2 linked regions of the Salipiger sp. CCB-MM3 genome follow. The protein of the gene in region 2 interacts with the protein of the main gene of each other region in a pairwise test. Links are inferred from orthologs where the notes say so. Each region holds a gene or a part of one and is shown on either strand. Other genes may lie near its edges. The genes, in order: rho and hfq.

Region 1 (11,336 bases), 1.2 Mb from region 2 along the record:
CGCGCGGTCATGGCCCAGCGAGACGAACTCGATATGCTTGACCGGTGCCTCATGTTTCGGCGTCAGCACCAGCGACGCACCATGGGTCACCCCCGAAAGCGCCGCGCCGACCCGGTCGAGCAGGCCGCCCACATCGTCGCTGCGGTTCGAAGTGGTCGCGTCCAGCGCCTCGCGGTCGGACATATCCAGATCGCGCACTTCCAGCAGCCCGTCGACGAACATCCGCAGACCCACCTGCGTCGGCACGCGCCCGGCGGAAACATGCGGGCTGTCGAGCAGACCGAGATATTCGAGGTCTTGCATCACGTTGCGGATCGTCGCCGCCGAGACCTTCTCGGACAGGCTGCGCGTCAGGGTGCGCGAACCGACCGGCTCGCCCGTCTCGAGATAGCTCTCAACCACGCGGCGAAACACCTCGCGCGAGCGATCGTTCATTTCATCAAGAAGACGGTTACCCTCTTTCATCCTAAACTCCGGCTGTTCAGGGTCATTAAAGGTGCCTCTCGCGCCCCGTCAATCGGGGTTGCGGCAAAGCATCTGCACCAGTATCCCGAGCGCGACTAGGATAAGAGGCACCGAATGAGACCTTCAGGACGAGATCTAAGTGATATGCGCGCCGTTTCAATCGAGACAGGTGTCACGAAACATGCCGAAGGGTCTTGCCTGATCAAAATGGGCGATACCCACCTCATCTGCACCGCCACGCTCGAAGAGCGCGTGCCGCCCTTCGTCAAAGGCTCGGGCCTTGGCTGGGTGACGGCGGAATACGGCATGCTGCCGCGCTCCACCGGCTCGCGCATGCGCCGCGAGGCGTCGAGCGGCAAACAGGGTGGCCGCACCGTCGAGATCCAGCGCCTAATCGGCCGGTCGCTGCGCGCCGGTGTCGACCGGGTTGCGCTTGGCGAGCGTCAGATCACCATCGACTGCGACGTGATCCAGGCCGATGGCGGCACCCGCTGCGCCGCGATCACCGGTGGTTGGGTCGCGCTGCGCCTTGCGGTGAACAAGCTGATGAAGGCCGGTATGATCAAAAGCGATCCGCTGACCCCCGTGGCTGCCGTGAGCTGCGGCATCTACGCCGGTCAGCCGGTGCTCGATCTTGACTATGCCGAGGATTCCGAGGCCGGTGTCGACGGCAACTTCATCCTGCGCGGCGATGGCCAGCTGATCGAAGTTCAGATGTCCGCGGAGGGCGCCACCTTCAGCCGCGATCAGATGAACAAGCTGATGGACCTCGCCGAAGCGGGCGTTTCGAAGTTGGTCGAGGCGCAACTGGCGGCCACCGCATGACCCGCAAGTTCACCGACAAGAAGCTGCTCGTCGCCACCCATAATGCCGGCAAGCTCGAAGAGATCACCGATCTGCTGAAGCCCTTCGGCATCGAGGTCGTGGGTGCCAAGGAGCTTGACCTTCCCGAACCCGAGGAAACCGGCACCACCTTCGTCGAGAATGCCCGCATCAAGGCGCATGCGGCGGCAAAGGCCACCGGCCTGCCCGCCCTCGCCGATGACAGCGGCATTTCTGTCGATGCTCTGGACGGTGCTCCCGGTGTCTATACCGCCGATTGGGCCGAAACCGGCAAGGGCCGCGATTTTATCATGGCCATGGGCAAGACCCATGACGCGCTGCGCCAGACCGGTGCCGAGCAGCCCTGGACCGCGCGTTTCAACTGCACGCTGGTTCTGGCTTGGCCCGATGGCACCGACGCGGTGTTCCCCGGCGTGATGGAAGGCCGCGTGGTCTGGCCGATGCGCGGCGACAATGGTCACGGCTACGACCCGATCTTTCAGCCCGAGGGCTATGAGATCACCTTCGCCGAGATGGGCAGCGACGAGAAAAACCGCATCAGCCACCGCGCCGATGCCTTTGCCAAATTCGTGAAGGGCTGCTTTGCCCAAGACGATGCCTAAGCCCGGGCCTGAAACCTGGCGTGAAGGAGGCTTCGGCCTCTACGTGCATTGGCCTTTCTGCGAGGCCAAATGCCCCTATTGCGACTTCAACAGCCACGTCGTCCGGTCAATCGACCAGACCCGCTGGGCCGAAGCGCTGAGCTCCGAGGTCCGCCGCTATGGCGAGATGACCTCGGGGCGTCATCTCAACTCAATCTATTTCGGCGGCGGCACCCCTTCGCTGATGGAGCCTGCCACCGTTCAGGCGGTGCTCGATGCCGCGCGCGAGCATTGGACATGGGCCAATGACATCGAGATCACGCTCGAGGCCAATCCCCGCTCTGTCGAAGTGTCGAAGTTCGAGGGCTTCCGCGAGGCGGGCGTAAACAGGGTCTCGATGGGCATTCAGAGCCTGCGTCCCAATGATCTGCGCCGCCTCGGACGGCTGCATGACGTGGATGAGGCGATTGCCGCGCTCGGCACCGCGAAGTCCGTCTTTGACCGGGTGAACTTTGACCTGATCTATGCCCGCGAAAACCAGAGCATTGCCGACTGGGAAGTGGAACTGCGCGAGGCGCTCGATCTCGCCGGCGATCACCTGTCGCTCTACCAGCTGACCATCGAGGAAGGCACGATGTTCTGGGAGCGCGCGCAGCGTGGCCAAATGAAGCATCTGCCAGGCGAAGACCTCGCCGCCGACATGTTCCTTGCCACACAAGAGATCACCGCCAAGGCGGGCTTTGCGCCCTATGAAGTGTCGAACCACGCGCTGCCCGGCGCGCAGTCGCGGCACAATCTGGTCTACTGGCGCGGCGGCGATTACGTCGGCGTGGGCCCCGGCGCGCATGGGCGCGTCACCGTGAACGGCGTTCGCCACGCGACCGAAGCATGGAAGATGCCCGGCGCCTGGATCGAAAAGGCCGAAGCCCGTCGCGCCGACAGCGTCTTCGATCCGCTCGATACGTCAGACATTATGACCGAGTTCGTGATGATGGGCCTGCGCCTCGCCGAAGGCATTTCGCTGTCGCGGCTTGGCCAGATCTCCCCGACGCCCCTGCCCGCTCAGAAGATCGCCGACCTTCAGGACATGGGCCTTCTGTGGCGCGAGGGAGATCTCCTTGGCGCCACCACCGAGGGGCGGCTTGTCCTCAACGGCGTGATTGCCGAGCTTCTCACCTCATGATCCACGTGGAACATACCCACAGGATCCTGTGCAGATCCGGCCGAGATCCTGTGGACAGATCTGATCGCGCGAGACAGGTGAAACACAAAAGGCCGAGCCACTATGGCTCGGCCTTCGTGTTTTCAGGGTGTTTTCCGGGTGGATCTGCCAGATCTAGAGGGATCTGAGCATCAAACCGCTACCCCTTGTTTCCTCAGTGAATATGCCTGCGGCGGTCGCGAGATCTCTCCACAGGATCCTGTGGAGATCTCTTCAGCGTGCCGCGCTGAGGATGGCGCAGAGCTTGTCGAGTTCCTCGAAGGTCCGGTAGCTGATCGTCAGCTTGCCATTCTCCTGTCCCGGCTGGTTCTGGATCGCGACTTTCATCCCAACAGCCGCCGAGAGATCTCCCTCAAGCGCGCGGGTGTCAGCGTCCTTTTCAGACCCTGCAAGGCTGGTTCGAGACGGGCTCTGCTCTTTCTGCGGCTGCGGCTTCGCAAGTTGCTCGGCCTGACGCACCGACAGCTTGCGGCGCACGATCTCCTTGGCGACCTCTTCGGGGTTCTCGGCCGTGACCAGCGTACGCGCATGGCCTGCGGTCAGTTGCCCCTCGACCACCATAGTCTGAACCGACTCCGGCAGGTTCAGCAGGCGCAGCAGGTTCGCGATATGGCTCCGGCTTTTGCCAAGCGCTTCGGCGATCTTTTCCTGCGTGTGTCCGAAACGGTTCATCAGCTGCTTGTAGCCCGCCGCCTCTTCGATCGAGTTCAGGTCCGCCCGCTGGATGTTCTCGATGATCGCGACTTCGAGCACTTCGATGTCGTCGAACTCGCGCACCAGCGCAGGGACTTCGTGAAGCTGCGCCATCTGCGCGGCGCGCCAACGACGCTCGCCCGCGACGATCTCAAACTCGCCTTCCGACCCCGGACGCGGACGGACGATAATCGGCTGGATGATCCCCTTCACGCGGATCGATTCCGCCAGCTCGTTAAGCTGGTCCGGCGTGAATGTCCGGCGCGGCTGATCTTTGTTGGGGAAGAGTTTCTCGATCGGGATCATGCGATCAGGTGTCCTTGGTGTCGTATCCGCCTCGGCCTCGGCAGGCCGGACGTCGACGTCGGACATAAGCGCCGAAAGCCCACGTCCGAGCCCTCGCCGCATTTCGCGTTTCTCTGCCATTTCTGCCCTCTCGTGACGTATTTTTTGGTTATGCCGCCATCTGCGCATTGTTGCGCAGCAGTTCCTCTGCGAGGGCGCGATAGGCCAGCGCACCCTTCGAATTCGTGTCGTAAGTCAGGACTGGGCACGCATAAGACGGCGCCTCGCTCACCCGCACGTTCCGCGGGATCACGGTGTTGAACACCAGATCACCGAGGTTGGCGCGCGCATCCTCTTCCACCATGCGCGACAGGTTGTTCCGCGCGTCGAACATCGTCAGCACAATCCCCTCGATCCGAAGGTCGGGATTGGCGCTCTGGCGCACTTCACGGATCGTCAGCATAAGCTGCGACAAACCTTCGAGCGCGAAGAACTCGCTTTGCAGCGGCACCAGAATGGAATGCGCCGCGACCATCGCGTTCACCGTCAGAAGGTTCAGCGAGGGCGGGCAGTCGATCAGGACGAAATCAAAGCCAAACTGGGCCATATCCGCCTGCCGCAGCGCATCATGCAGAAGGAAGCTGCGCTTTTCGTTGGCGACGAGTTCGATGTCTGCCGAGGCCAGATCAACCGTTGCCGGGATCAGCTGCAGGTTCGGCGTTTCCGTCGAAAGGATCATATCCGACAGCGGCGCGTCTTCGAGAAGCAGCTCGTACGCGGTGTATTCGCGCGCCTCAGGCTCGATTCCGAGCCCGGTGGACGAGTTCCCCTGCGGGTCGAGGTCGACCACGAGAACCTTCAAACCGCGCTCTGCCAGCGCCGCGCCGAGGTTGATCGTCGTCGTGGTCTTGCCCACCCCACCCTTCTGATTGGCAATGGCTACGATCTTGGCCGCGCCGGGCCGGAAGGTATCAGACATGAGTCGGCACTCCGATTTGCAAGACAACCGCATTGGGATCAGTAAGGCTTGTATGCCGTGTCAGTTTAAACTGCCACATCTTGCGTGCTTCGGCGATTTCTTTTTCCGCCTGCGCGCCCTTTGGGAAGAGCGCCATGCCGGTCTCGCTCAAGTGATGATCAGCGAAACCAAGAAGTTTATCCAAAGACGCCAGTGCCCGCGCGCTGAGCACATCGGCCTTCAGCGACGGGATCTCTTCGATACGGCGCGCTTCGACATTCGCCGTCGCACCCGTTTCCCGCAGAACCGTCCGCAGGAACGCGCATTTCCTCTGGTCGCTTTCCACCAGCGTGACCTTCATATCCGGTGCGAACTCGTCGCGCAGGATCGCCACGACCAGCCCGGGGAACCCTCCGCCACTGCCGAGATCCGCCCAATGCGCGGGTTTTTCCTGCGGAATCTGCCAGATCTGAGCGGAATCCACGATATGCCGCGTCCAAGCCTCGTCGAGCGTGCTTGGCGAAACGAGGTTGATCCGTGGATTCCATTTCTTCAGAAGGTCGGTGTAGTGCTCGAGGCGGTCCCATGTTTCACGTGAAACACTGAGACCGCCGCCAAGGTCCGGAAAGCTCATGCGCTGCGCGCCTTTTCGACGCGGCGAAGACGGATCAGCAGAAGCGACAGCGCTGCCGGCGTCATTCCATCCACTTTCGCCGCTTGAGCAAGCGTGGAAGGGCGAGCATGCGCCAGCTTTTGCTTCAGCTCGTTGGAAAGCCCTTCGATGCTCGCGAAATCGAAGTCTGCCGGGACCTGATAGGTCTCGTCCCGCTTCAGCGCTTCAACGTCGCGCTTCTGCCGATCAATGTAATTGGCGTAAAGCGCGTCCTTTTCCAGCTGGCTGCCGATCTCTTCGTCGATTTCCGTGAGATCCGGCACATGGGACCGGAGGAACTCCATCGCAATATCAGGGAAGGACAGCAGTTGGAACAGGCTGCGGCGTGCGCCATCAGCGTTCATCTTCAGGCCAAGCTCGGTCAATTCCCGCGGCGTCATGGTCAGATCAGAGAGAATCCCCCTGCCCTGCTCGAGCTTTTCGGACTTCTCAAGGAATGCCGCTTTGCGCGCTTCGGACACGCAGCCGATCTCGAGAGCCTGCGGAGTCAAGCGCTGGTCCGCATTGTCGGCCCGCAGCGAAAGGCGGAATTCGGCGCGCGAGGTGAACATCCGGTAGGGCTCGGTCACGCCGCGCGACGTCAGATCGTCGATCATCACGCCAATATAGCTGTCGGTCCGGCTGAAAGTGATCTCCTCGCGCCCCAAGCTTTGGGCGGCGGCGTTGAGGCCTGCCACAAGACCTTGTGCCGCGGCTTCCTCATATCCCGTTGTGCCGTTGATCTGGCCAGCGAGATAAAGGCCCGAGACAGCCTTCACCGAAAGCCGCAGGTCCAGCGCGCGCGGATCGACGTAGTCGTATTCGATCGCGTATCCGGGCTGCAGAATGCGCGCGTTCTCCAGACCGACGATCGAGCGAACATAGGCGTCCTGCACATCCTCGGGCAGCGAGGTCGAAATGCCGTTCGGATACACCGTGTGATCGTCGAGACCCTCGGGCTCGAGGAAGATCTGATGCGACTCTTTATCGGCAAAGCGGACGATCTTATCTTCGATCGAGGGGCAGTACCGGGGGCCAATGCCCTCGATATGGCCGCCATACATGGCGGATCTGCTCAGATTGTCGCGGATCAGCTCGTGCGTGCGTGCATTGGTGTGGGTGATCCCGCAAGAGATCTGCCGCGCGTAGGGCGCCTTCGACATGAAGGAGAAGAGCACCGGGTCATCGTCACCGGGCTGGCTTTCCAGAATGTCCCAATTGATCGTGCGCCCATCCAGGCGCGGCGGCGTGCCGGTTTTGAGCCGTCCGAGCGGCAAAGCCAACTCATCCAGACGTTCGGCAAGCTTCACCGCCGGCTTATCGCCCATCCGGCCACCGGGCCGCTTTTGATCGCCAATATGGATGACGCCACGCAGGAATGTCCCGGTGGTCAGCACGACAGCGCCGGCTTTCAGCTCGGATCCGTCGGAAAGAACCACGCCCTGCACGAGATCTCCCGACTTCAGAAGGTCGGTCACCTCGCCTTCCACGATCGAGAGGTTCGGTGCGGCTTCCATCTCGCGCAGCATGGCTTCGCGGTAAAGTTTGCGGTCGGCCTGCGCGCGCGGACCTTGGACCGCGGGGCCTTTGCGGCGGTTCAAAAGGCGGAATTGGATCCCGGCCTGATCCGCGACACGACCCATCACGCCGTCCATGGCGTCAATTTCGCGCACTAGGTGGCCTTTGCCGAGGCCACCAATCGCCGGATTGCACGACATCACGCCAATTCCGCCCCGAGTCAGCGTGACCAGAGCGGTGCGCGCACCAAAACGGGCCGCTGCAGCAGCGGCTTCGGTGCCGGCGTGACCACCGCCGACGACAACGACGTCAAAGTCGAGTTGTTTCACGTGAAACACTCCTTACTTACCCAGGCAGAAGCTCGAGAAGATCTTGTCCAGCAGATTTTCAACGTCGACGCGGCCGATCAGGGCTTCAAGGCGTCGAATCGAGACCCGGACTTCCTCTGCAGCGATATCATACCGCTCGGGTCCGAAATCAAGCAATTCCAGCGCGGTTTCAAGGGCTGCGCTGCCTTCGGCAAAGGCCAGCCGGTGACGTTCGCGTGTGGCAAGACCGCTGGATTGAACGCGCTCGGACAATGTATGGCCAATTTGCGCGACAAGCGCATCAATGCCCTGCCCCGTGCTCGCGGAAATCGCCTCGGCATCGCCGGAGAGATCTCCCTTGGACCGTCGGATGATGTCGCCGCCGCGCGGTGAGACATCCAAGGTTTCATCCGCTTCGAGCAGGAAAACCCTCAGATCTGCCAGTTCAGCGCGGTCGCGTGCGCGTTGGATGCCAATCTTTTCGACCGGATCCGCCGCTTCGCGCAAACCCGCGGTGTCGAGCAGCGTCACCGGGAGTCCGGCGATTTCCATGCGCACCTCGATCACATCACGGGTCGTCCCGGCGTGTTCCGAGGTGATGGCAGCGTCGCGACCGGCGAGCACGTTGAGCAGGCTGGATTTACCCACATTCGGACGCCCAACAATGGCGACCTCAAAGCCGCTGCGAATGCGTTCCGCCGCATCGACGCCAGCCAGTTCGCGGTCGACCTCGGATTTCACTTTCAGAAGCGCGGCGCGAACGTCGTCCGAGACGTCGACAGGCACTTCCTCGTCGGCGAAATCAATGGTGACCTCAAGCAGAGAGGCCGCGAAGATCAAATCCTCGCGCCAGGCTTCGACCTTTTGCCCAAGTGCGCCCGCAAAGACGGTCATCGCCTGATTGCGCTGGCTTTCGGTCTCGGCTTCGATCAGATCCGCCAGCGCTTCGACTTGTGTTAGGTCGAGGCGGTCATGCTCCAGCGCGCGCCGGGTGAATTCACCGGGCTCGGCCTGACGGATCCCGTCCATCGCGCCAAGCTCGCGCAGAACGGCACGCAGGATCGCGATGCTGCCGTGCAGATGAAATTCGACAGTGCGTTCGCCAGTAAAGCTTTTGCCCTCTTCGAAGACCAGAACCAGCGCTTCGTCGAGGATTTGCCCTGCCCCATCGGTCAGGCGGCGCAGCGCGGTGCGGCGCGGCGCGGGAATGTCGCCGCAAAGACGAGAACAGGCGTCCCATGCGGAGGGTCCGGAAACCCTCACCACGGAAACGCCTGCTTTGCCGACCGCGCTGGCAAGTGCGAAGATCGTATCCATCCCCGCCTCCTTTGCGGTTTATGTTTAACTGTTCATGGAGTCGAAGAATTCGCCGTTCGTCTTCGTCTGCTTGAGCTTGGAGAGCAAGAACTCGATCGCGTCCGTCGTGCCCATCGGGTTGAGGATACGGCGCAGCACGAAGGTCTTTTGCAGGTCGACCTTGTCGGTGAGCAGGTCCTCTTTCCGGGTGCCCGACTTGAGAATGTCGATCGCCGGGAAGACGCGCTTGTCGGCAACCTTGCGGTCGAGAACGATCTCGGAGTTGCCGGTGCCTTTGAATTCTTCGAAGATCACCTCGTCCATACGCGAGCCGGTGTCGATCAGCGCGGTGGCGATGATGGTGAGCGAGCCACCCTCTTCGATGTTCCGCGCGGCACCGAAGAAGCGCTTCGGACGCTGCAGCGCGTTGGCATCGACACCACCGGTCAGGACCTTACCCGACGACGGCACGACGGTGTTGAACGCCCTACCAAGTCTTGTGATCGAGTCAAGAAGGATCACAACATCTCGTTTGTGCTCCACAAGGCGCTTGGCCTTTTCGATGACCATTTCCGAGACGGCAACGTGGCGCGTGGCAGGCTCGTCGAAGGTCGAGGAGACAACCTCACCCTTCACCGAACGCTGCATGTCGGTCACTTCTTCCGGACGTTCGTCGATCAGCAGGACGATCAGATAGCACTCGGGGTGGTTCTTCTCGATCGAGGTGGCGATGTTCTGCAGCAGAACCGTCTTACCGGTCCGCGGCGGTGCCACGATGAGCGAACGCTGGCCCTTACCGATCGGCGCGACCAGATCGATGATGCGGGCCGATTTGTCCTTGATCGTCGGGTCTTCGATTTCCATCTTCAGACGCTCGTCAGGATAGAGCGGTGTCAGGTTGTCGAAGGCGATCTTGTGACGGGCGCGTTCCGGGTCTTCGAAGTTGATCGCAGAGACGTCGACCAGCGCGAAGTAGCGCTCTTCATTGTCGGGTGCTCGGATCTCGCCTTCGATGGTGTCGCCGGTGCGCAGCGAATACTTCCGGATCATCTCGGGCGAGACATAGATGTCATCGGGACCCGGCAGATAGTTTGCCTCGGGCGAGCGAAGGAAGCCAAAGCCGTCCTGCAGCACCTCAAGAACGCCGTCGCCGAAGATGGTCCAACCCTCATCCGCACGCTCGCGGAGAATTTGGAACATCATCTCGCCTTTACGCATGGTCGAGGCGTTCTCGATGTCGAGCTCTTCGGCCATGGCGAGGAGATCTTTCGGGCTTTGCGCCTTCAGATCGGACAGGTTCAGCCGTTCAGTGCTTTCGGCACTTGTCATGCAGTCCTCCGGGCCGCGGTCGGCCGTTCTTTGTCATGTCTTTCGGGAAGATCCCACCCGGACGGGTGTTGAGAGAATGCCTATCCCCTCCCCCCGTCGAAGTCAATTCCCGGCGGCGGGTCTGGGCGGGGCCCGGTCTCTCTCAATTTAAAGAAAGAAAAAAGAGAGATGATTTTGTTTTTAGGGGAGCCCCAGACCGGTGGATCAAATGGTTCAGGGGCTTTCGTCCACGTGGAGAGATCCTGTGGATAGATCTGCGGAGATCCCTTGGCGCAGTTTTGGAGGAATCGGCCTTTGGATCAACGCAGCAAGGGATCTCTCGGGGTTTTGCTTCATTGTGGAAAGATCTTAAACAGGTGGTCGTCCACGAGCTTCTCCACAGCGAGGAGTTTTCCAAACCCACAGACTCAGGAATCACCGTGGAACATCGTGAAACCGGAGAGATCTCCCCAGCCTTGAAACTGCGGACGATTTTCCCCAGAAGCTTCCTCTGACAAAGACCCAAGGCTGCGAACAGGTTTATCCACATGAGTCTTCCGCTCATCCTCGCCTCCGGCTCGCAAATCCGCGCCGAACTGCTCCGTGCGGCGGGCGTTTCCTTTGGAATCGAGGTCGCGCGCGTCGATGAAGAGTCGATTCGCGACTCACTTCTCGCGGAAGGCGCTCCGCCGCGCGATGTGGCCGACGCTCTGGCCGAGTATAAGGCGCGCAAAGCCTCCGACAAAAATCCCGGCGCGCTGGTGCTGGGCTGCGATCAGGTGCTGAGCTGCAACGGCACGCTCTATTCCAAGCCGCGCAGCCCCGAAGAAGCCCGCGCGCAGCTGATGGAGTTGCGGGGCCAGCGGCTCAGCCTGCTGTCGGCTGCGGTGATCTATGAAAACGCCGAGCCGGTCTGGCGCCATGTGGGTGTGGCGCGGCTGCGGATGCGCGAGTTTTCCGAAGCGTATCTCGACGACTATATAGAGCGAAACTGGGAAAGCCTGCGTAGCTCCGTCGGCGGCTTCAAGCTGGAGGAAGAGGGCGTGCGCCTGTTTGCCAGCATCGAGGGCAGTCATTTCACCATTCTCGGCCTGCCTCTGCTCGAGCTTCTGGCCTTTTTGCAGGTACGGGGGATCATTGCCGGATGACCGACCACAAGATTCCGCTCGCGGGCGTCATCGGCTCGCCCATCGCGCATTCCCGCTCG
Region 2 (15,967 bases):
CCACCTCGGCCTCTGCCGCGGCGGTGTCCGCTTCAGTGCTGTCGTTGGGGCCATCGTTGGGCTCTTCGACCGGGGTCTCGGCCACGGTCTCCATCGGCGACAGGCCTTCGCCCTCGCCCGGCTCGACGGTGTCGTCGCCGAGGTCAATGGTCTCCATACCCGATATGCCGGTCGACACTTCGGACACTTCGCTGGTCACCGTCTTGTCGTCGGTGCTGGCCTTCTCGGCCTTGCTGCGCGAGCGCGAACGACGGGTGCGCGAGCGCGAGGATTTCGAGCGCGACTTTTCCTTGTCGTCGTCATCGTCCTCGGCGGCGAGTGCAGCCTCTTCCTCCATCAGCGCCTGACGGTCGGCGACGGGGATCTGGTAATAATCGGGGTGGATCTCGGAAAACGCGAGGAACCCGTGGCGGTTGCCGCCGTAGTCCACGAAAGCGGCCTGAAGCGACGGCTCGACCCGCGTGACTTTCGCGAGATAGATATTGCCTGCTAGTTGGCGCTTGTTTTCCGATTCAAAGTCGAATTCCTCGACCTTGTTTCCGTCGACCACCACAACGCGGGTCTCTTCCGCGTGGGTGGCATCGATGAGCATTTTCTTTGCCATGTTTTCCGTATGCACGGCACATGCGCCAAGGGCCCGGGCGGAGCCGGGCTGCGTGGTGATGTGGCGTGGCTTGTCTGGGCGCTGAGCGGCGCGCAGGCACGGGAAGACAATCTGTCTTCGCCCGGGTGCCTCACTTGCGTCGCGCGCGTCATCGCGTTTCTTCTCCGACACCCTCGCCGCGGATCGCGCCTTGGTGCCTTGTTGCGGCCCGGAGCGTTGGATGTCCGGACGGTGTACTCGGCCTTGCGGCCTGATCGGTCTGCCCGGGGTCCCTGTACGGACGGCTCCGGAGCAGCGAAACTCTTTGGCTTTTCACGAAACTGCAGCGCGGCTATCGGCTGTGGATAACCATGTGCGAAACGCAATTGCCTAACAGGTAGCATAGGGGCATCGCAGCCCCAATGACAATATCCAATATGACGCGCGCATGAATTCCCCGTCCCATTGCCCGATGGCTGCACAAAGCCCGCCAGACGTCCCCTCTCCCGGCTTTCATTGTTCCCCAAATACGCAGCGACACGCCGCGCCCTCCGCTCGAGTCTCATCGCTCCCTTCGCCGCGCGCCCACCTCAATTTGGTATACCATTTATATTGACCTTGCGTCGCGCAGGGTATTCAACTCGTCCGGGTGGCCCGGGCACGCAGGCTCGCGCCAAGACGAGGAGGACATGATGACAGGAAGAAACAGGCTCAAGGCGCGGCTCAAGGCCGGCGAGACGGTGACCGCCGCGTGGTTCGAGCTGGGCTCGCCAGAGGTGGCCGAACTGCTGGTCTACAGCGGCTGGGACGTGCTGGTGATCGACTGCGAACACGGCAGCGCCGGGCTTGAGGCGGGGCTGAACCTGCTGCGCGCGGTGGAAGGGGCTGGCGGCGAGGCGGTGATCCGCGTGCCTGACTCTTCGGAGGCGACGCTGAAACGGGCGCTCGACCGCGGCGCGCGCTCGATCATGGTGCCGATGGTGCATACCGCCAAGATGGCGCGCGAGATCGCTTCTTTCTGCCTCTACGCGCCGCGCGGCCGCCGCGGCTATGCCGCGCCCATCGTGCGCGCCACCAATTGGGGCAACCTGCCCGGCTATGCCGCCACCGCGCACGAAGAACTGCTGATCATGGCGCAGGTCGAACATGTGGAGACGGTGGCCGAGGTTGAAGAGATCGCCGGGATCGAGGGCATCGACATGGCCTTCGTCGGCCCCAATGATTTCGCCGCCTCGATGAACCACCTCGAGGACATGGATCACCCTGACGTGCGTGCCAAGATCGAAGAGGTCGAGCGCAGCGCGACCGCGAGTGGACTGATGCTGGGCACGATCACCGGCGTCGCCGGTCCGGGGCGCAGCTATTCGGAACTGCGCGACGCGGGCTATGGCTTCATCGTTGGCCCCAATGACGTTGGCTTGCTGGCCGGGGCCGCCCGCGCCGCGAAGGCGCAGGCCGCCAAAGAGCTGGGCGAGGAGACCGGTGAGGCCGCCCCGCTGCCGTCTTACTGATCAGTCGAAGGCCTTCAGGCGCTTGATCAGGGCGGAGGTGTCCCAACGGCCGCCGCCCATCGCCTGAACGTCCTTGTAGAACTGGTCCACAAGCGCCGTCACCGGCAGCGAGGCGCCGATCTCGTCGCCGGTGGCAAGGCAGATGCCAAGGTCCTTGCGCATCCAGTCCACCGCGAAGCCATGGTCGAACTTGTCGTCCAGCATGGTCTCGAAGCGGTTCACCATCTGCCACGATCCGGCTGCGCCGCCGCCGATCACCTCGACCACCTCGCGCCCGTCAATGCCCGCCTTTTCGGCAAAGGCCAGACCTTCCGACAGGCCCTGCACCAGCCCGGCGATGCAGATCTGGTTGACCATCTTGCACAGCTGCCCCGCGCCGCTCTCGCCAAGGCGCTTGCAGAGCTTGGCATAGGCGTCGATCACCGGCGCTGCGGCGTCGTAATTCGCCTGCTCGCCGCCGCACATCACCACCAGCTGGCCATTCTCGGCCCCCGCCTGCCCGCCAGAGACCGGCGCGTCGATAAAACCAAGGCCCTTTTCCGCGGCGATCGCCGACAGCTCGGTGGTCACCATCGAGGACACGGTGGTGTGATCGACAAAGATCGCCCCCGGTTTCATGCCTGCAAAGGCGCCCTCCTCGCCGGTGCAGACGGCGCGCAGATCATCGTCATTGCCGACGCAGGCCATGATGAAATCGGCGCCTTCTGCCGCCTCGCGCGGCGTCGCGGCGCTGGCGCCCCCGAACTCCGCCACCCATTTTTCGGCCTTTGCTGCGGTGCGATTGTAGACCGTCACCTCGTGCCCGGCCTTGGTCATATGCCCGGCCATCGGATAGCCCATCACACCCAGACCCAGGAATGCGCATTTCGCCATGGATCAACCTCCTGTTACGATTGTCGTTGCGGGAGTTGTCGCGCCTCACCCAGCCCTTGGCAAGGGGGCGGGTCTTGGGTAAGCCCGTCGAAAGCCGAAAGACGCGGGACAGATCATGGCACTTATCTTCCGATGGCTCCTCAGGCTCGTCAGCACGGCGATCCTGTTGGCGGTGATTGCCGTGGCGCTGGTCTATTACCTCGCCTCGCGCTCGCTGCCCGAGTACGACAAGACGCTTGCCGTCTCCGGCACCACCGGGGATGTCGAGATCGTGCGCGACAACGCGGGCGTGCCGCATATCTTTGCCCCCGTGGATCGCGACGTCTACTTCGGCCTCGGCTATGCCCACGCGCAGGACCGGCTGTGGCAGATGATGATGCTGCGCCGCACCGCGCAGGGCCGCCTGTCCGAGCTTTTCGGCCGCCGCACGGTCGAGACCGACACGCTGATGCGCCGGCTCGACCTCTACACCCACGCCATGCGCTCGGTCGAGGCGCAGGACCCCGAGACGCGCGACGCGCTCGAAGCCTATGCCGCCGGGGTCAATGCGCGCGTGCAAGAGATCAACTCGGAAAGCCTCGGTCGCGGCGCGCCGGAGTTCTTCCTGTTCAATGCCCCGATCGCGCCGTGGCAACCGGCGGATTCGCTGGCGGTGATCAAGCTGATGGCGCTGCAACTCTCGGGCCAGTTCCGAGATGAGATCCTGCGCGCCCGCACCTCGCTGGCCCTGCCCGATCCCGAGATGATCCGCGATATTCTGCCCGACATCCCCGGCCCCGGCATCGCCGAGCTGCCCGCCTATGCCGCGCTCTTTCCCGGCAAGGGCCTGCCGCAATATGCCAGCGCGTCGCGCCCGCGCCCGGCGATGATGCCGGTGGCCGAGCCCGGCCTTGCCGGGGCCTCCAACGCATGGGCCGCCGCGCCGGATCGCTCTGCCGGTGGCGGCACGCTGCTGGCCAATGATCCGCATCTTGGCTTCACCGCGCCCTCGACGTGGTATCTCGCGCGGATGCAACTGTCATCCGGCGACGTCATCGGTGCCACCATTCCCGGCGTTCCGGCGATCATGCTGGGCCGGTCCGAGCATGTGGCTTGGGGGCTCACCTCGTCCTATCTCGACGATCAGGACCTGCATATCGAAGAGCTCGACCCCGAGAACCCCGAGCGCTACCGCACGCCCAGAGGCTTCAAGACATTCAGCACCCGCCGCTCGATCGTCAATATCAAGGACGAGGCGCCGGTCACCCTTACCCTGCGCTGGACCGACAACGGCCCGGTGCTGCCGCGCACCGCCTTCGATCTCGACCAGATCACCCCGCGCGGCGATGTGGTCTCGCTCAGCTGGACCGCGCTCAGCGACGACGACAGCTCGATGAGCGCCGCGATGGGCCTGATGCGCGCGCAGGATGTGGATGAGGCGCTGACCGCCAGCGAAGATTTCGTCGCCCCCTCGCAGATGCTGACGCTGATCGATGACGAGCATATCGCCATGAAGCTGATCGGTGCCATGCCCAAGCGAGATGCGACCCATCAGACCGAGGGCCGCATGCCCAGCCCCGGCTGGATCGAGGCGAACCGCTGGCAGGGGATGTTCCCGCCCTCCGAAAACCCCGTCTTCAAGGACCCCAAGGGCGGCATCCTCGGCAATACCAACAATAAGATCATCGACCGGCCCTTCCCCGAGCATGTCACCTTCGACTGGGGCGACAGCCAGCGGGTGATGCGCTGGCAGGCGCTGATGCAGGGCCGCGAGGTGCACACCCGCGACAGCTTTATCGAGGCGCAGCTCGACACCGTTTCGCCCGCCGCGCGCACCCTGCTGCCGCTGATCGGGCGCGATCTGTGGTTCACCGGCGAGGCCGCGCCCGAGGGCACCCCGCTGCGCCAGCGCGAGCGCGCGCTCGACCTGCTGGCCAATTGGAACGGCGAGATGAACGAGCATCTGCCCGAGCCGCTGATCTACGCCGCATGGCTGCGCGCCCTGCAGGACCGGCTGATCCGCGACGAGATCGGCCCGCTGGCGGATGAGTACACCCACGTCGACCCGCTGTTCATCGAGCGCGTGTTCCGCGACATCGACGGCGCGGGAAAATGGTGCGACGTGCTGCGCTCGGCCCCGGTCGAGACCTGCACCGACATCGCGCGCATGGCGCTCGACGACGCGCTGGTGTGGATCGGTGAGCGCTATGGCACGCAGCTCGAAAGCCTGCGCTGGGGCGATGCGCACCAAGCCACGCATAAGCACAGCGTGCTGGGCGATGTGCCGCTGCTGAATTACTTCGTGAACATCCGCCAGACCACCTCGGGCGGCGACTTCACCCTGCAGCGCGGCGTCACCGCGGGCGACGGCCCGGATCCTTTCGCCAACGTGCATGGCGCCACCTATCGCGGCGTCTATGATTTCGCCGATCCCGACAGTTCGGTCTTCATCATCGCCACCGGCGAGTCGGGGCACCTGCTGTCGCGCCACTACGACGATATGGGCACGCTCTGGCGGCGCGGCGAATATATCCCGATGTCGCTCGACGAGGATCTGGCCCGCGCGGCTTCGGTCGGGATCACGCATCTGGTCAAACCATGACGGCTGGCAGCCGCCTCAGCCGCGCCGAGGCGCAGGCGCTCGCCCGCGACGCGCTGGCCGAGCAGCATCCGGAGCGCGCCTTTGGGCTGGGCTGCCTGAAGAACATCGACCGCCCGATGCGCGCGCAGGTGTTTTGCGCCGCCCATCCGGACGCGCATCTGGTGGTGAAGGTCTACGCCCCCGCAGAGGCCGACAAGGCCCGCGCGCAGGCCGAGCGGCAACGCGCGGTCGCGGCGCAGCTGCAGGCCGGACCGTGGCGCGCACCGGAGGTGCTGTTCTTTGACGAGGCGCGGCTGGTTCTGGGCATGAGCTACGCCCCCGGCCCCAACCTCGCCGAGCTCTGGCCGCGCATCCCGCCCGCCAAGCGCGACGTGCCGCTCATCGCCGCAGGCTGCTGGCTGGCCGCGCTGCACCGGCCCACGCTGGAGCCGCGCAAGCTGCGCCCGCGCGGCCAGCTTGCTTGGCTCGAAGCGCAGCTTGAGGCGGCCCGCGCCTCTGACGACGGCTTTGCCGAATGCGAGAATTTCGCCTTTGCGCTGGCGGCCCTGCAGGATCTGTTCCCGCAGGCGCGCGGGCGCATGGCGACCCGCGCCGTCACCCACCGCGATCTGCATCTGTCCAATCTGGTGAGCGCGACAGGCGCGCTTTGGGGGCTGGATGTGGAGAACGCCAAGCCCGATGCACCCTACCGCGATCTGGTGGGGCTGCTGGTCGACGCGCTGGCACGCAGCCCGGCCCCCGATCCCCGGCGGTTCGGCGCGGCACTGGCGCGTGGCTATGGTGACGACACCACCGATCCCATCGCGCGGCTGTTCCTGCAGCGCGCCTATGCGCTTGGCGTCTGGTGCCGCACCCCTTCCGAGCCATCGCAGCACCAGCGCGCACGGCTCGAGGCGGCGAAGATGATCCTCGCCGCCGAAAGCGCGCTTTTCTAGGGAGACAACGTCCTTGCAAGGACGTTGCAACTTTCTTCGAAGAAAGTTGCCTTACACCGTCTCGAACTGAGCACGATCCTTGGCCGACCAGCGCAGGTGCAGAAGGTAGCCCTCCTCGTCCTGCTCCTCGCCCAGCACCAGACCCTTGCCAAAGAGCCACGCCCGCCGCTTGCCCTCATCGAAGCCAAGCCGCACATCCTCTTCGACCGCGGCGCCCTGCAGCTTTTCAGTCACCGCCTCGAGAAGCTCGTGCAGCCCCTCGCCGGTCAGCGCCGAGACGGCAAAGATGCCCTCGTCGCGCGCGGCCCGCGCCAGCGCGGCGTCATGCTCTTCGGGCTCCAGCCGGTCGATCTTGTTCCAGACCTCGATCTGCGCCACGTCCTCGGCCACACCAAGCGAGCGCAGGATGCCATAGACATCCTCGGCCTGCTCCATGGTGCCCGGATGCGAGATGTCGCGCACATGCAGCACGATGTCCGCCGCCAGCACCTCTTCGAGCGTGGCGCGGAACGCGGCGACCAATTCGGTCGGCAGGTCCGAGATGAAACCCACCGTATCCGACAGGATCACGTCGATGCCGGTCGGCAGCTTCACCGCACGCATGGTCGGGTCGAGCGTGGCAAAGAGCATGTCCTTGGCCATCACATCGGCGCCGGTGAGGCGGTTGAAGATTGTCGACTTGCCGGCGTTGGTATAGCCCACCAGCGCCACGATCGGATAGGGCACCTTGGCGCGCGCCTTGCGGTGCAGGGCGCGGGTCTTCACCACCTTGTCGAGCTGTCGGCGCAGGCGCACCAATTGCTCGTCGATGGCGCGGCGGTCGGCCTCGATCTGCGTCTCGCCGGGGCCGCCGACGAAGCCGAGCCCGCCCCGCTGACGTTCGAGGTGGGTCCAGGCCCGCACGAGGCGGGTGCGCTGGTAGCTCAGTGCCGCCATCTCGACCTGCAGCACGCCCTCGCGGGTGGCGGCGCGGTCCGAGAAGATCTCGAGGATCAGCCCGGTCCGGTCGAGCAGCTTTACCTTCCACTCTTTTTCGAGGTTGCGCTGCTGCACCGGCGTCACCGGGCCGTCGACGAGCACCAGCTCGACCTCGGCCTCGCTGATACGCTCCTTCAGTTCGGCAATCTTGCCGGAACCGAAAAGCGTGCCGGGGTGCGGATCGCGCAAGGGCACGACTTCGCTCCCCACAACCTCGAGGTCGGGGAGAGCGGCGGCCAGGGCCACACCTTCGTCGAGCGCCATCTCCGCATCGCGGCGATCACGGTCGGACTTGATGTCGGGGTGCAGGACCCAGGCGCGGGTCACATGCGGGTCATGTTCGTTCAAGCGTTATCGTCGCCGTCATAAAGGTTGATCGGCTGCGACGGCATGATGGTCGAGATCGCGTGCTTGTAAACGAGCTGCGATTGGCCATCCCGGCGCAGAAGGACGCAGAAATTGTCAAACCAAGTGATGACACCCTGCAATTTCACACCGTTGATCAGGAAAACCGTGACCGGAACCTTGGTCTTCCGAACATGATTAAGAAATGCGTCCTGTAGATTTTGTCTGTCCGAAGCCATTAAATTAGCCTTTTTTTCTTGCCTTCGCCGTTCTGGGGCGCTCCCTCGTTCTGGGGGAGTATGTATTGCAAGTGCCGGAACTTCCAGAGCAAAAATATCCCCTTTTTGGCATCCGCCGCGAGCGGCGCACATTCGCCTGCCAAGAGCGTGTCAATCGCGCCAGATATCCGGCGTGAGCAGCACGATGATGCCCAGCACTTCAAGGCGCCCCAGCACCATGGCGGCCACGAAGAGCCCTTTGGCCGCCTCGCCCATCTCGCTCAGCGGCACCGGCTGCTCGGCGGCGGCGCGAATGAGCGGGCCGCAATTGGTCAATGCGGCCACGGTGGTGACCATGGCGTTCTCGAAATCCAGCCCCGAGAGCGCGAAGAGCAGCGAGAAGGCGGCGATGGTCATGGCAAAGAGCATGAAGAACACCCATGCCACAAAGGCCCCCTGCCGCCGGATGCGCCGCGCCATGACGCCCGAGCGGCCAAGTGAGTGCGGGTGCACCAGCCGTTCCATCTCGCGCACGCCCGCAAGGTAGAGCGCGTAGATTCGCAGCAGCTTCACCCCGCCCGCCGTGGTCGCCACGCCGCCGCCCATGATCGCCAGCCCCATCAGGATGACGCCCGGTGTCTGCAGCCCGGACCAGCCGCGCACGGCGGCCCAATCGGCGCTTTGAAAGCCGGTGGTCGACAGGAACGACAGCGCGGTGAAAAGCCCGCCCCAGAGCGCCCGGACCCCGGCGGTGAGGTCGGTCTCGGTGCCGATGTCGAACGCGGCGATCCAATGCCGGAAGAACAGTGCCACCGGCAACATCACCACGATCAGCAGGCCAAGACGGAACTCGGGATCATTCTGCAGCCGCGAGCCCGCGAGCCCCTTTGTGTCGCCCGAGAAGGTCAGCCGCGACAGGGCGAAGAAGAGGAACAAAAAGATGATCATCTCGCCCGCCATGCCACTGCGCGCCTGCTCTGGCCCGCCCACCGGCGAGATGCCGGAGGTCGACAGCGTCGACATGGCGTGGCTCAGCGCCACCAGCGGCTGGTCCCCGGCCATCATCAGCATGATCCACAGCGCCAGCGTCAGCCCGCTATAGATCGGCACCAAGACCCGCGCCGAGGCCGCCAGCCGCAGCGCCGGATCCGACGCATCGCGGCGCGCGGCCCCAGCATCGACGCTCTGCCCCGGCTCGCCCGAGGCGGTCACCTCGAATCCCCCAAGCGTCAGCGGGGCCAGCAGCGCCGCCGAGCTGACCCAGATCAGCAGCCCGCCAAGCCAGCCCACCTGCGCCCGCCACAGATGCTCGGCGATCGACAGCCGCTCGGGCGCAAACAGCGTGGCTCCGGTGGTGGTGAAGCTCGAGACCATCTCGACATAGGCGTTGAGAAAGGTGGTGGTGCGCACCGCCTCATGGAACGGAACCGCCAGCATCGCGGGCAGCAGCAGGAAGGCCCCCAGCAGCGCCAGAAGCTGCCGCGAGGCGCTGCGGTAATGCGTGCGTGTGGCCTGCGCGATGGTGATCAGCGTCGTCAGCACCATGCCGACGATCCCGGCATAGAAGAAGCTGCGCGCGTCGTGGAATTCCTCTGCCGCCAGAGCCACCGCCGCGGGAATGATCATCGAGGCGCTGGCGATCCCCGCCAGAAGCAGCAAAAGAGGCGTGCGGGCGAGCGAGATCATGGCTCAGAAGAAATCGATCGAGACCTGCAGAAGCCGTTCGACCTCCGGCACGTCCTTGGCCAGCGCGAACATGACGATGCGGTCGCCCTCTTCCACGCGCAGATTGCCGGTGATCTTCACCACCTCGCCATCCTTCATCACCGCGCCCACCAGAACGCCCTCGGGGAAGTCGATCTCGCGGATCGCGCGGCCGGCGATCGACGAGGTCGACAGCACCTCGGCCTCGATCACCTCGGCCTCGGCATCGCCGATGGAATAGACCGAGCGCACGCGGCCATGGCGAATGTGGCGCAGGATCGAACTCACGGTGGTGGCGCGCGGGTTGATGTGCGCGTCAACGCCCATCGGCTCCATCAGCGGCACCAGCGTGGGATCGTTGATCAGCGCGATGGCCATCGGGCAGCCCTCGGCCTTGGCGCGCACGGCGGCCAGCATGTTGGTCTTTTCGTCGTCGGTCACGCAAAGCACCGCGTCGGCGCGGCCAATCCCCGCCTCGCGCAGCAGCGCCGTGTCGAGCGCGTCGCCATGCAGCACGATGGTCCGCTCCAGCGCGTCAGCCGCGCGCTCTGCCGAGCGGCGGTCCTTCTCGATCACCTTGGCGCGGATGCGGTCGGGGCGGCTTTCCAGCGCCCGCGCCACCGCAAGGCCGACGTTGCCACCGCCAAGCACCACGATACGCTCCTGCTTGCGCTGCGCCTTGCCGAAGATCTCCAGCGTGCGCTGGATGTCGTCGGCATGGACCAGCACGTAACAGGCATCGCCCGCGAAAATCTGATCGCGCGGCTCGGGCGCGAACAAAGTGCCCTCGCGCCGGATGCCCACCACCACCGAGCGCAGCGTCGAAAAGAGGTCCGACAGCTGCCGCAGCGGCGTATTGATGATCGGGCAATGCTCGTCGATTGTCAGACCAAGGAGTTGCGCCCCACCCTCGAGAAAGCGTTCGGTGTCAAAAGCCGCAGGGGCCGAAAGACGCTGCAGCGCGGCCTCCGCCACCTCTTTCTCGGGCGAGATCACCACGTCGATGGGCAGGTGATCGCGGCGATAGAGATCGGAGTAGATCGCCGTCAGATAGCTCTGCGAGCGCAGGCGGGCGATCTTGCGCGGAATGGCAAAGATCGAATGGGCCACCTGACAGGTGACCATATTGACCTCATCCGAATAGGTGGCCGCGATGATCATGTCGGCGTCGCGCGCACCGGCCTTGTCGAGCACATCGGGATAGGAGGCGAAGCCCGCGATCCCCTGCACGTCGAGCGAATCCGTCGCGCGGCGGACGAGGTCGGGGTTGTTGTCCACCACGGTTACGTCGTTGCGCTCGCCCGAGAGGTGGCGGGCGATTTGCCAGCCGACCTGGCCGGCGCCGCAAATGATGACCTTCATGTCGTCTGCCTAATCTGCTGGCCCGAGGCCGGGATTGCGTCCGGCATGACATGCCGGGCGCTAACGGTCAATCCGCAGGCGGGGTTACGCGCGCCGGACACCCGGCGCGCGTTGCCATCCTGTCTTGCCCGCAGGCGGGATGCTCAGGAAACCTGCGACACCTGCTCGTCTTCGACATAAGCGATACGGCCACCGGATTTGGCCCCGGTGACCACACCCAGCGACTTCAGCTTGCGGTGCAGCGCCGAGCGCTCCATGCCGACGAAGGCCGCGGTGCGGGAGATATTGCCGCCAAAGCGGTTGATCTGGGTGAGCAGATATTCCCGTTCGAACGCCTCGCGCGCCTCGCGCAGCGGCAGAGTCGCCAGCGTGCCCGACAGCACCACGCGCCCTTCTTCCGCCTCGCCCGCCGGTCCGTCCTGCGGCAGTTCGCGCGCCTCGATCGGGCCGGTGCCATCGCCGAGGATCAGCACCCGCTCGATCAGGTTCTTCAGCTGCCGCACGTTGCCCGGCCAGACCATGGTCTGCAGCAGCGCCACCGCGTCGTCGGAAAGCTCGCGCAGCGGCAGGCCCTGCCCGCGGTTGAAGCCTTCGATGAAATGCCGCGCCAGCATCGGGATGTCCTCGCGCCGGTCCTCGAGCGAGGGCACGGCGATCGGCACCACGTTGAGGCGGTGGTACAGCTCCTGCCGGAAGGTGCCCGCGGCGATCTCGGCGTCGAGATCGCGGTTGGTCGAGGAGATCACCCGCAGATCGACGCGCACCTTGTCGGTGCCGCCCACCCGCGTGAAGCTTTGGTCGACCAGCACGCGCAGGATTTTCGACTGCGTGCCGAGCGGCATGTCGGCGACCTCGTCAAAATAGATCACCCCGCCGTGCGCCTGCTCCAGAAGACCGGCCTCGATGCCGCGCTCGGCGCTCTCGCGGCCAAACAGCATCTGCTCCATGTTCTCGGGGGCGACACCGGCGCAGTTGACGGTGACGAAGGGGGCCGAGGCGCGACCGGAATTGGCATGGATGAACCGCGCCGCCACTTCCTTGCCCGAGCCCGCCGGGCCGGTCAGCATCACCCGGCCATTGGATTTGGTCACCTTGTCGAGCTGGCTGACGAGGCCGCGGAACATGGCGCTGTCGCCGATCATCTGCGCCACTTCGGTCTCGCGACGACGCAGCTGATTGTTTTCGCGGCGCAGGCGCGAGGTTTCCATCGCGCGGCGGATCACCACCAAAAGCTGGTCGATATTGAAGGGCTTCTCGATGAAGTCATAAGCGCCCTGCTTGATCGCCGCCACGGCGATCTCGATGTTGCCATGTCCCGAGATGATGATGATCGGAATATCGGGATTATCGCGCTTGACCGTCTTGAGGATGTCGATCCCGTCCATCTTGCTGTCTTTCAGCCAGATATCGAGGATCATCAGCGCCGGAGGTTCGGAGTTCACCTCGTTCATCGCCTCGGTGGAGTTGCCTGCCAACCGCGTGGTGTAGCCCTCATCCTCGAGAATGTCCCCGATCAGCTCGCGGATGTCGCGCTCGTCGTCGACGATCAGGATGTCGCTCATATCTGCCTCTCCAGTTCCGAAATATTCTTATCCGAATTCTCCGGCTGTGTGCCGGTTGTGCCGAGCGGCAGGCGGATCACCGCCATGCCCCCGGCATGGGTGGCGCCGCCAAACAGCGGCGCATCCTCGAGAGACAGCGTGCCGCCGTGCTCCTCGATGATCTTCTTGACGATGGGCAGGCCAAGGCCGGTGCCCTTGTCGCGGGTCGTCACATAGGGTTCGAACAGCCGCGCCCGGTCCTCGGGCAGGCCGATGCCATTGTCCATGATGTGGATGAGCGCGCGCCCGTCCTCTTCGGCAAGGCTCACGCGGATCTCGGGATGGTGACCCTCGGGCGCGCCCTTTTCCTGCAGGCTCTCGATCGCCTCGCCCGCGTTCTTGATGAGGTTGGTCAGCGCCTGCCCGACCATCGTGGCATCAAGCTCAGCGGGCATGTCATGCGCTGGCAGATCGCTGACGAAACGGATGCCCGGCTGGCCGGTTTCCTGCAGCAGCACCGCGCCGCGCAGCAGCGACACCACGTCCTCGGGCTTGCGCTCGGGCTCGGGCATGCGGGCGAACTTGCTGAACTCATCGACGATGCGGCGCAGGTCCTCGGTCTGGCGCACGATGACCTCGGTCATCTGGTCGAGCTTCTGCGCGTCTTCCTCGGCCAGTTCGCGCGAGAATTTGCGCTTGATGCGCTCTGCCGACAGACGAATGGGCGTCAGCGGGTTCTTGATCTCATGCGCGATGCGCCGCGCCACGTCGCCCCAAGCCGCCATACGCTGCGCGCTGACAAGATCGGTGACGTCGTCGAACGCGATCACATAGCCTTCGAGCGTGCCATCCTCGCGCCGCCGAGGGGCGAGCCGCACCAGAAGATGCTCTAGCCTGCCGTCGCGGCTGACCTTCACCTCTTCCTGCGCCGTCTCCAGCCCGTTGTCGCGAAGCCGGTCATAGAGCGGGCCGAACTCGGGCACCGCCACGGTGAGCGGCACATCGGCGCGTGGGGTCTCCCAGCCGAGCAGCCGCTCGGCGGGGCGGTTGACGAAGGTTACCTTGCCCTCGGCATCGAGGCCGACAACGCCCGAGGTGATCGACGACAGCACGGAATCGAACAGCCGCTGGCGGCGCTCGATCTGGCGCGTGTTTTCAAGCAGCGTCTCGCGCTGGCCCTTCAGTTGGCGGGTCATCTGGTTGAAGTAGCGCCCGAGCATGGCAATTTCGTCATCGCCCTCGCCCTCGATCACCTGCACATCGAGATCGCCCGCCCCGACCCGCTGCGCCGCGCCGGTGAGCCGCCCCACCGGGCGCGCCAGACGTTCGGCGAACCACAGGCCCAGCCAGATCGCCGCAAGGATCAGCAGCAGCGCAAAGCCGAGGTACAGCAGCGCGAAGTCAAACAGCCGCCGCCCGCGTTCGCTTTCCTGCTGCTGGTAGAAGCGCGCGGTCTCCTGCGTCTCGTCGAGCAGGTTCAGAAGGTTCCCGTCCACCGCGCGGCTGACATAGAGAAAACGGTCGGCAAAGGCCGAAAGCGGCACCAGCGCCCGCAGTTCGTGATTGTCCCAATCGGGGATCAGCACCAGCCCTTCGGCGCGGGCGCGGAGGAACTGATCGCGGGTCGGCTCCTCGTAGTAGAACAGATACGAGCGATCGCCGCGGGCGCGGATCTCGCCGCCGCCGTCGATCACATAGGCCTCGCGCAAGCCGCGCTGGATCTGGCCCTGTCCCTGCCCCAGCACCTGCCGCACATCGCCGTCATCCAGCGCGAAGTTGGCCCGCCGCGCGCCGTCGATGAAGCGCGCCAGCGCCTGAACGTCCTCGGTCAGACCCTCGCGCTGTTCCTTCTCATAGGCTTCGGCTGCAGCAAGCGAGGCCCCCACCACGTTCTGCACGCGGCTGGAGAACCATGTCTCGAGGCCGATGTTGATGGTGAGAACGGCAAAGACCGCGACGGTCACCGTGGGCAGCAGCGCCATCAGGGCAAACACCCCGGTCAACCGCAGGTGCAGCCGCGAGCCCGCCGATTGCGCACGCCGGTCGGCGATCATCCGCACCAGCCGCGCCAAGACCAGCGTCGCGATGAGCAGCACATAGACCATATCGGCCAGCAGCACGAGCCGCAGGCTGAGCTGTGTCGCGCGGTCGCCGCCGCCTAGCGGCCCGAGGACGAAAAAGGTCATAACCGCCAGAACTGGACCCAGCAGCACAAGCCCAAGGGTCGCCACGTTCTGAACGCGCCTTTGTCGGCGCAGCCTGCTCAGCCGCGCCCACGTCGAACTCCGTGCCCGGGTGGCCACAGATTCACCTCACACTGATACGCTGCTCGTGGCAGCTCCGCCAAAGGCTGTGGCTTCTAGTGAAAGCGCCGCCCCGAGGGCGGCGCAATGCGGCCACATGCCTGTGACGCTTTTACATCAGTTTGCGGCGGCGTGTCACGCGAATATCCAGATCCGTGATCTTCTTACGCAAGGTATTGCGGTTGATGCCAAGCAGATCAGCACATTTCGCCTGATTCCCGCCGGTTGCCTCTAGGGCAATCTCGATCAAAGGCGCCTCGACCTCTTTCAGGATGCGCGCATAGAGCCCCGGTGCCGGCAACATATTGCCGTGCAGATCGAAGTAACGGCGCAGGTGACGGGCCACCGATGTGCTCAGTTTCTCGCTGTCGCCGCCGCGCAGGATCGGTCCGGTGTCGGGCTGGTTGCCCAGCACCGCCTCAACTTCGGCGCGGCTGATCTCTTCGGCGCGGCTGGTCAGCGACAGGCGGCGCACCGAGTTCTCGAGTTGCCGCACGTTGCCCGGCCAGCTGTAGGCGCGGAAAAGCTCAGCGGCATCCTTCGACAGCCAGCGTTTCGAAGCGCCCTCGCGCTCGGCCCGCTGCAGAAAGTGATCGGTGAGCAGCGCGATATCCTCGACCCGCTCGCGCAGGCTCGGCACGTTGATCGTCGCGCCCGACAGGCGGTAGTAAAGGTCCTGCCGCACGGCGCCCTCTTCCATCGCCTGCGCCAGATCGCCCTGGCTGGTGGCCATGAAGCGCGGCACATGCTCGCCCGGAATGTCCATCATGCGCACCACGCGCGCTTGGATTTCATCGGGGATATCGGTGATCTCGTCGATCAGCAGCGTGCCACCCTTGACCCGCGCCAGCACCCGCGCCGGCCCTTCGAGGTCAGACAGGTCCGCGCCGGTCACGGTGATGAACGGCAGCGTGCGGCGGTCCGAGAAATCGTGGATCGCGCGGGCGATCAGCGATTTTCCCGTGCCGCTCTCGCCAGAGATCAGCACCGGCAGATCGGTGTTCATCACCTTGGCGACAAGGCGATAGAGCGC

The links.
Region 1: the proteins of hfq (region 2) and rho interact in binary tests that used the Escherichia coli proteins (3 or more experiments, as listed by UniProt). The link is inferred for Salipiger sp. CCB-MM3 from one-to-one orthologs.

Annotation. Positions count from the first base shown.
Region 1 is NZ_CP014595.1:1,587,133-1,598,468, forward strand. Bases 8,009-10,866 are described here. They hold rho (transcription termination factor Rho), read right to left. Parts: upstream 10,151-10,866; coding sequence 8,867-10,150; downstream 8,009-8,866. Other genes in these bases: mnmE (tRNA uridine-5-carboxymethylaminomethyl(34) synthesis GTPase MnmE), read right to left, coding at 8,009-8,842; AYJ57_RS07710 (Maf family protein), read left to right, coding at 10,678-10,866. Outside these bases: heat-inducible transcriptional repressor HrcA, read right to left, coding at 1-465; rph (ribonuclease PH), read left to right, coding at 580-1,290; rdgB (RdgB/HAM1 family non-canonical purine NTP pyrophosphatase), read left to right, coding at 1,287-1,910; radical SAM family heme chaperone HemW, read left to right, coding at 1,903-3,072; AYJ57_RS07680 (ParB/RepB/Spo0J family partition protein), read right to left, coding at 3,325-4,230; AYJ57_RS07685 (ParA family protein), read right to left, coding at 4,259-5,068; 16S rRNA (guanine(527)-N(7))-methyltransferase RsmG, read right to left, coding at 5,061-5,681; tRNA uridine-5-carboxymethylaminomethyl(34) synthesis enzyme MnmG, read right to left, coding at 5,678-7,555; more of mnmE, read right to left, coding at 7,559-8,008; more of AYJ57_RS07710, read left to right, coding at 10,867-11,277; AYJ57_RS07715 (shikimate dehydrogenase), read left to right, coding at 11,274-11,336. UniProt on the Escherichia coli protein: Facilitates transcription termination by a mechanism that involves Rho binding to the nascent RNA, activation of Rho's RNA-dependent ATPase activity, and release of the mRNA from the DNA template.
Region 2 is NZ_CP014595.1:366,380-382,346, forward strand. Bases 6,426-9,338 are described here. They hold hfq (RNA chaperone Hfq), read right to left. Parts: upstream 8,046-9,338; coding sequence 7,806-8,045; downstream 6,426-7,805. Other genes in these bases: AYJ57_RS01810 (phosphotransferase family protein), read left to right, coding at 6,426-6,483; hflX (GTPase HflX), read right to left, coding at 6,535-7,788; AYJ57_RS01825 (TrkH family potassium uptake protein), read right to left, coding at 8,196-9,338. Also shown: AYJ57_RS01790 (Rne/Rng family ribonuclease), read right to left, coding at 1-604; AYJ57_RS01795 (HpcH/HpaI aldolase family protein), read left to right, coding at 1,273-2,094; AYJ57_RS01800 (NAD(P)-dependent oxidoreductase), read right to left, coding at 2,095-2,967; AYJ57_RS01805 (penicillin acylase family protein), read left to right, coding at 3,083-5,548; more of AYJ57_RS01810, read left to right, coding at 5,545-6,425; more of AYJ57_RS01825, read right to left, coding at 9,339-9,710; Trk system potassium transporter TrkA, read right to left, coding at 9,714-11,090; nitrogen assimilation response regulator NtrX, read right to left, coding at 11,234-12,652; AYJ57_RS01840 (sensor histidine kinase NtrY-like), read right to left, coding at 12,649-14,934; AYJ57_RS01845 (response regulator), read right to left, coding at 15,047-15,967. UniProt on the Escherichia coli protein: RNA chaperone that binds small regulatory RNA (sRNAs) and mRNAs to facilitate mRNA translational regulation in response to envelope stress, environmental stress and changes in metabolite concentrations.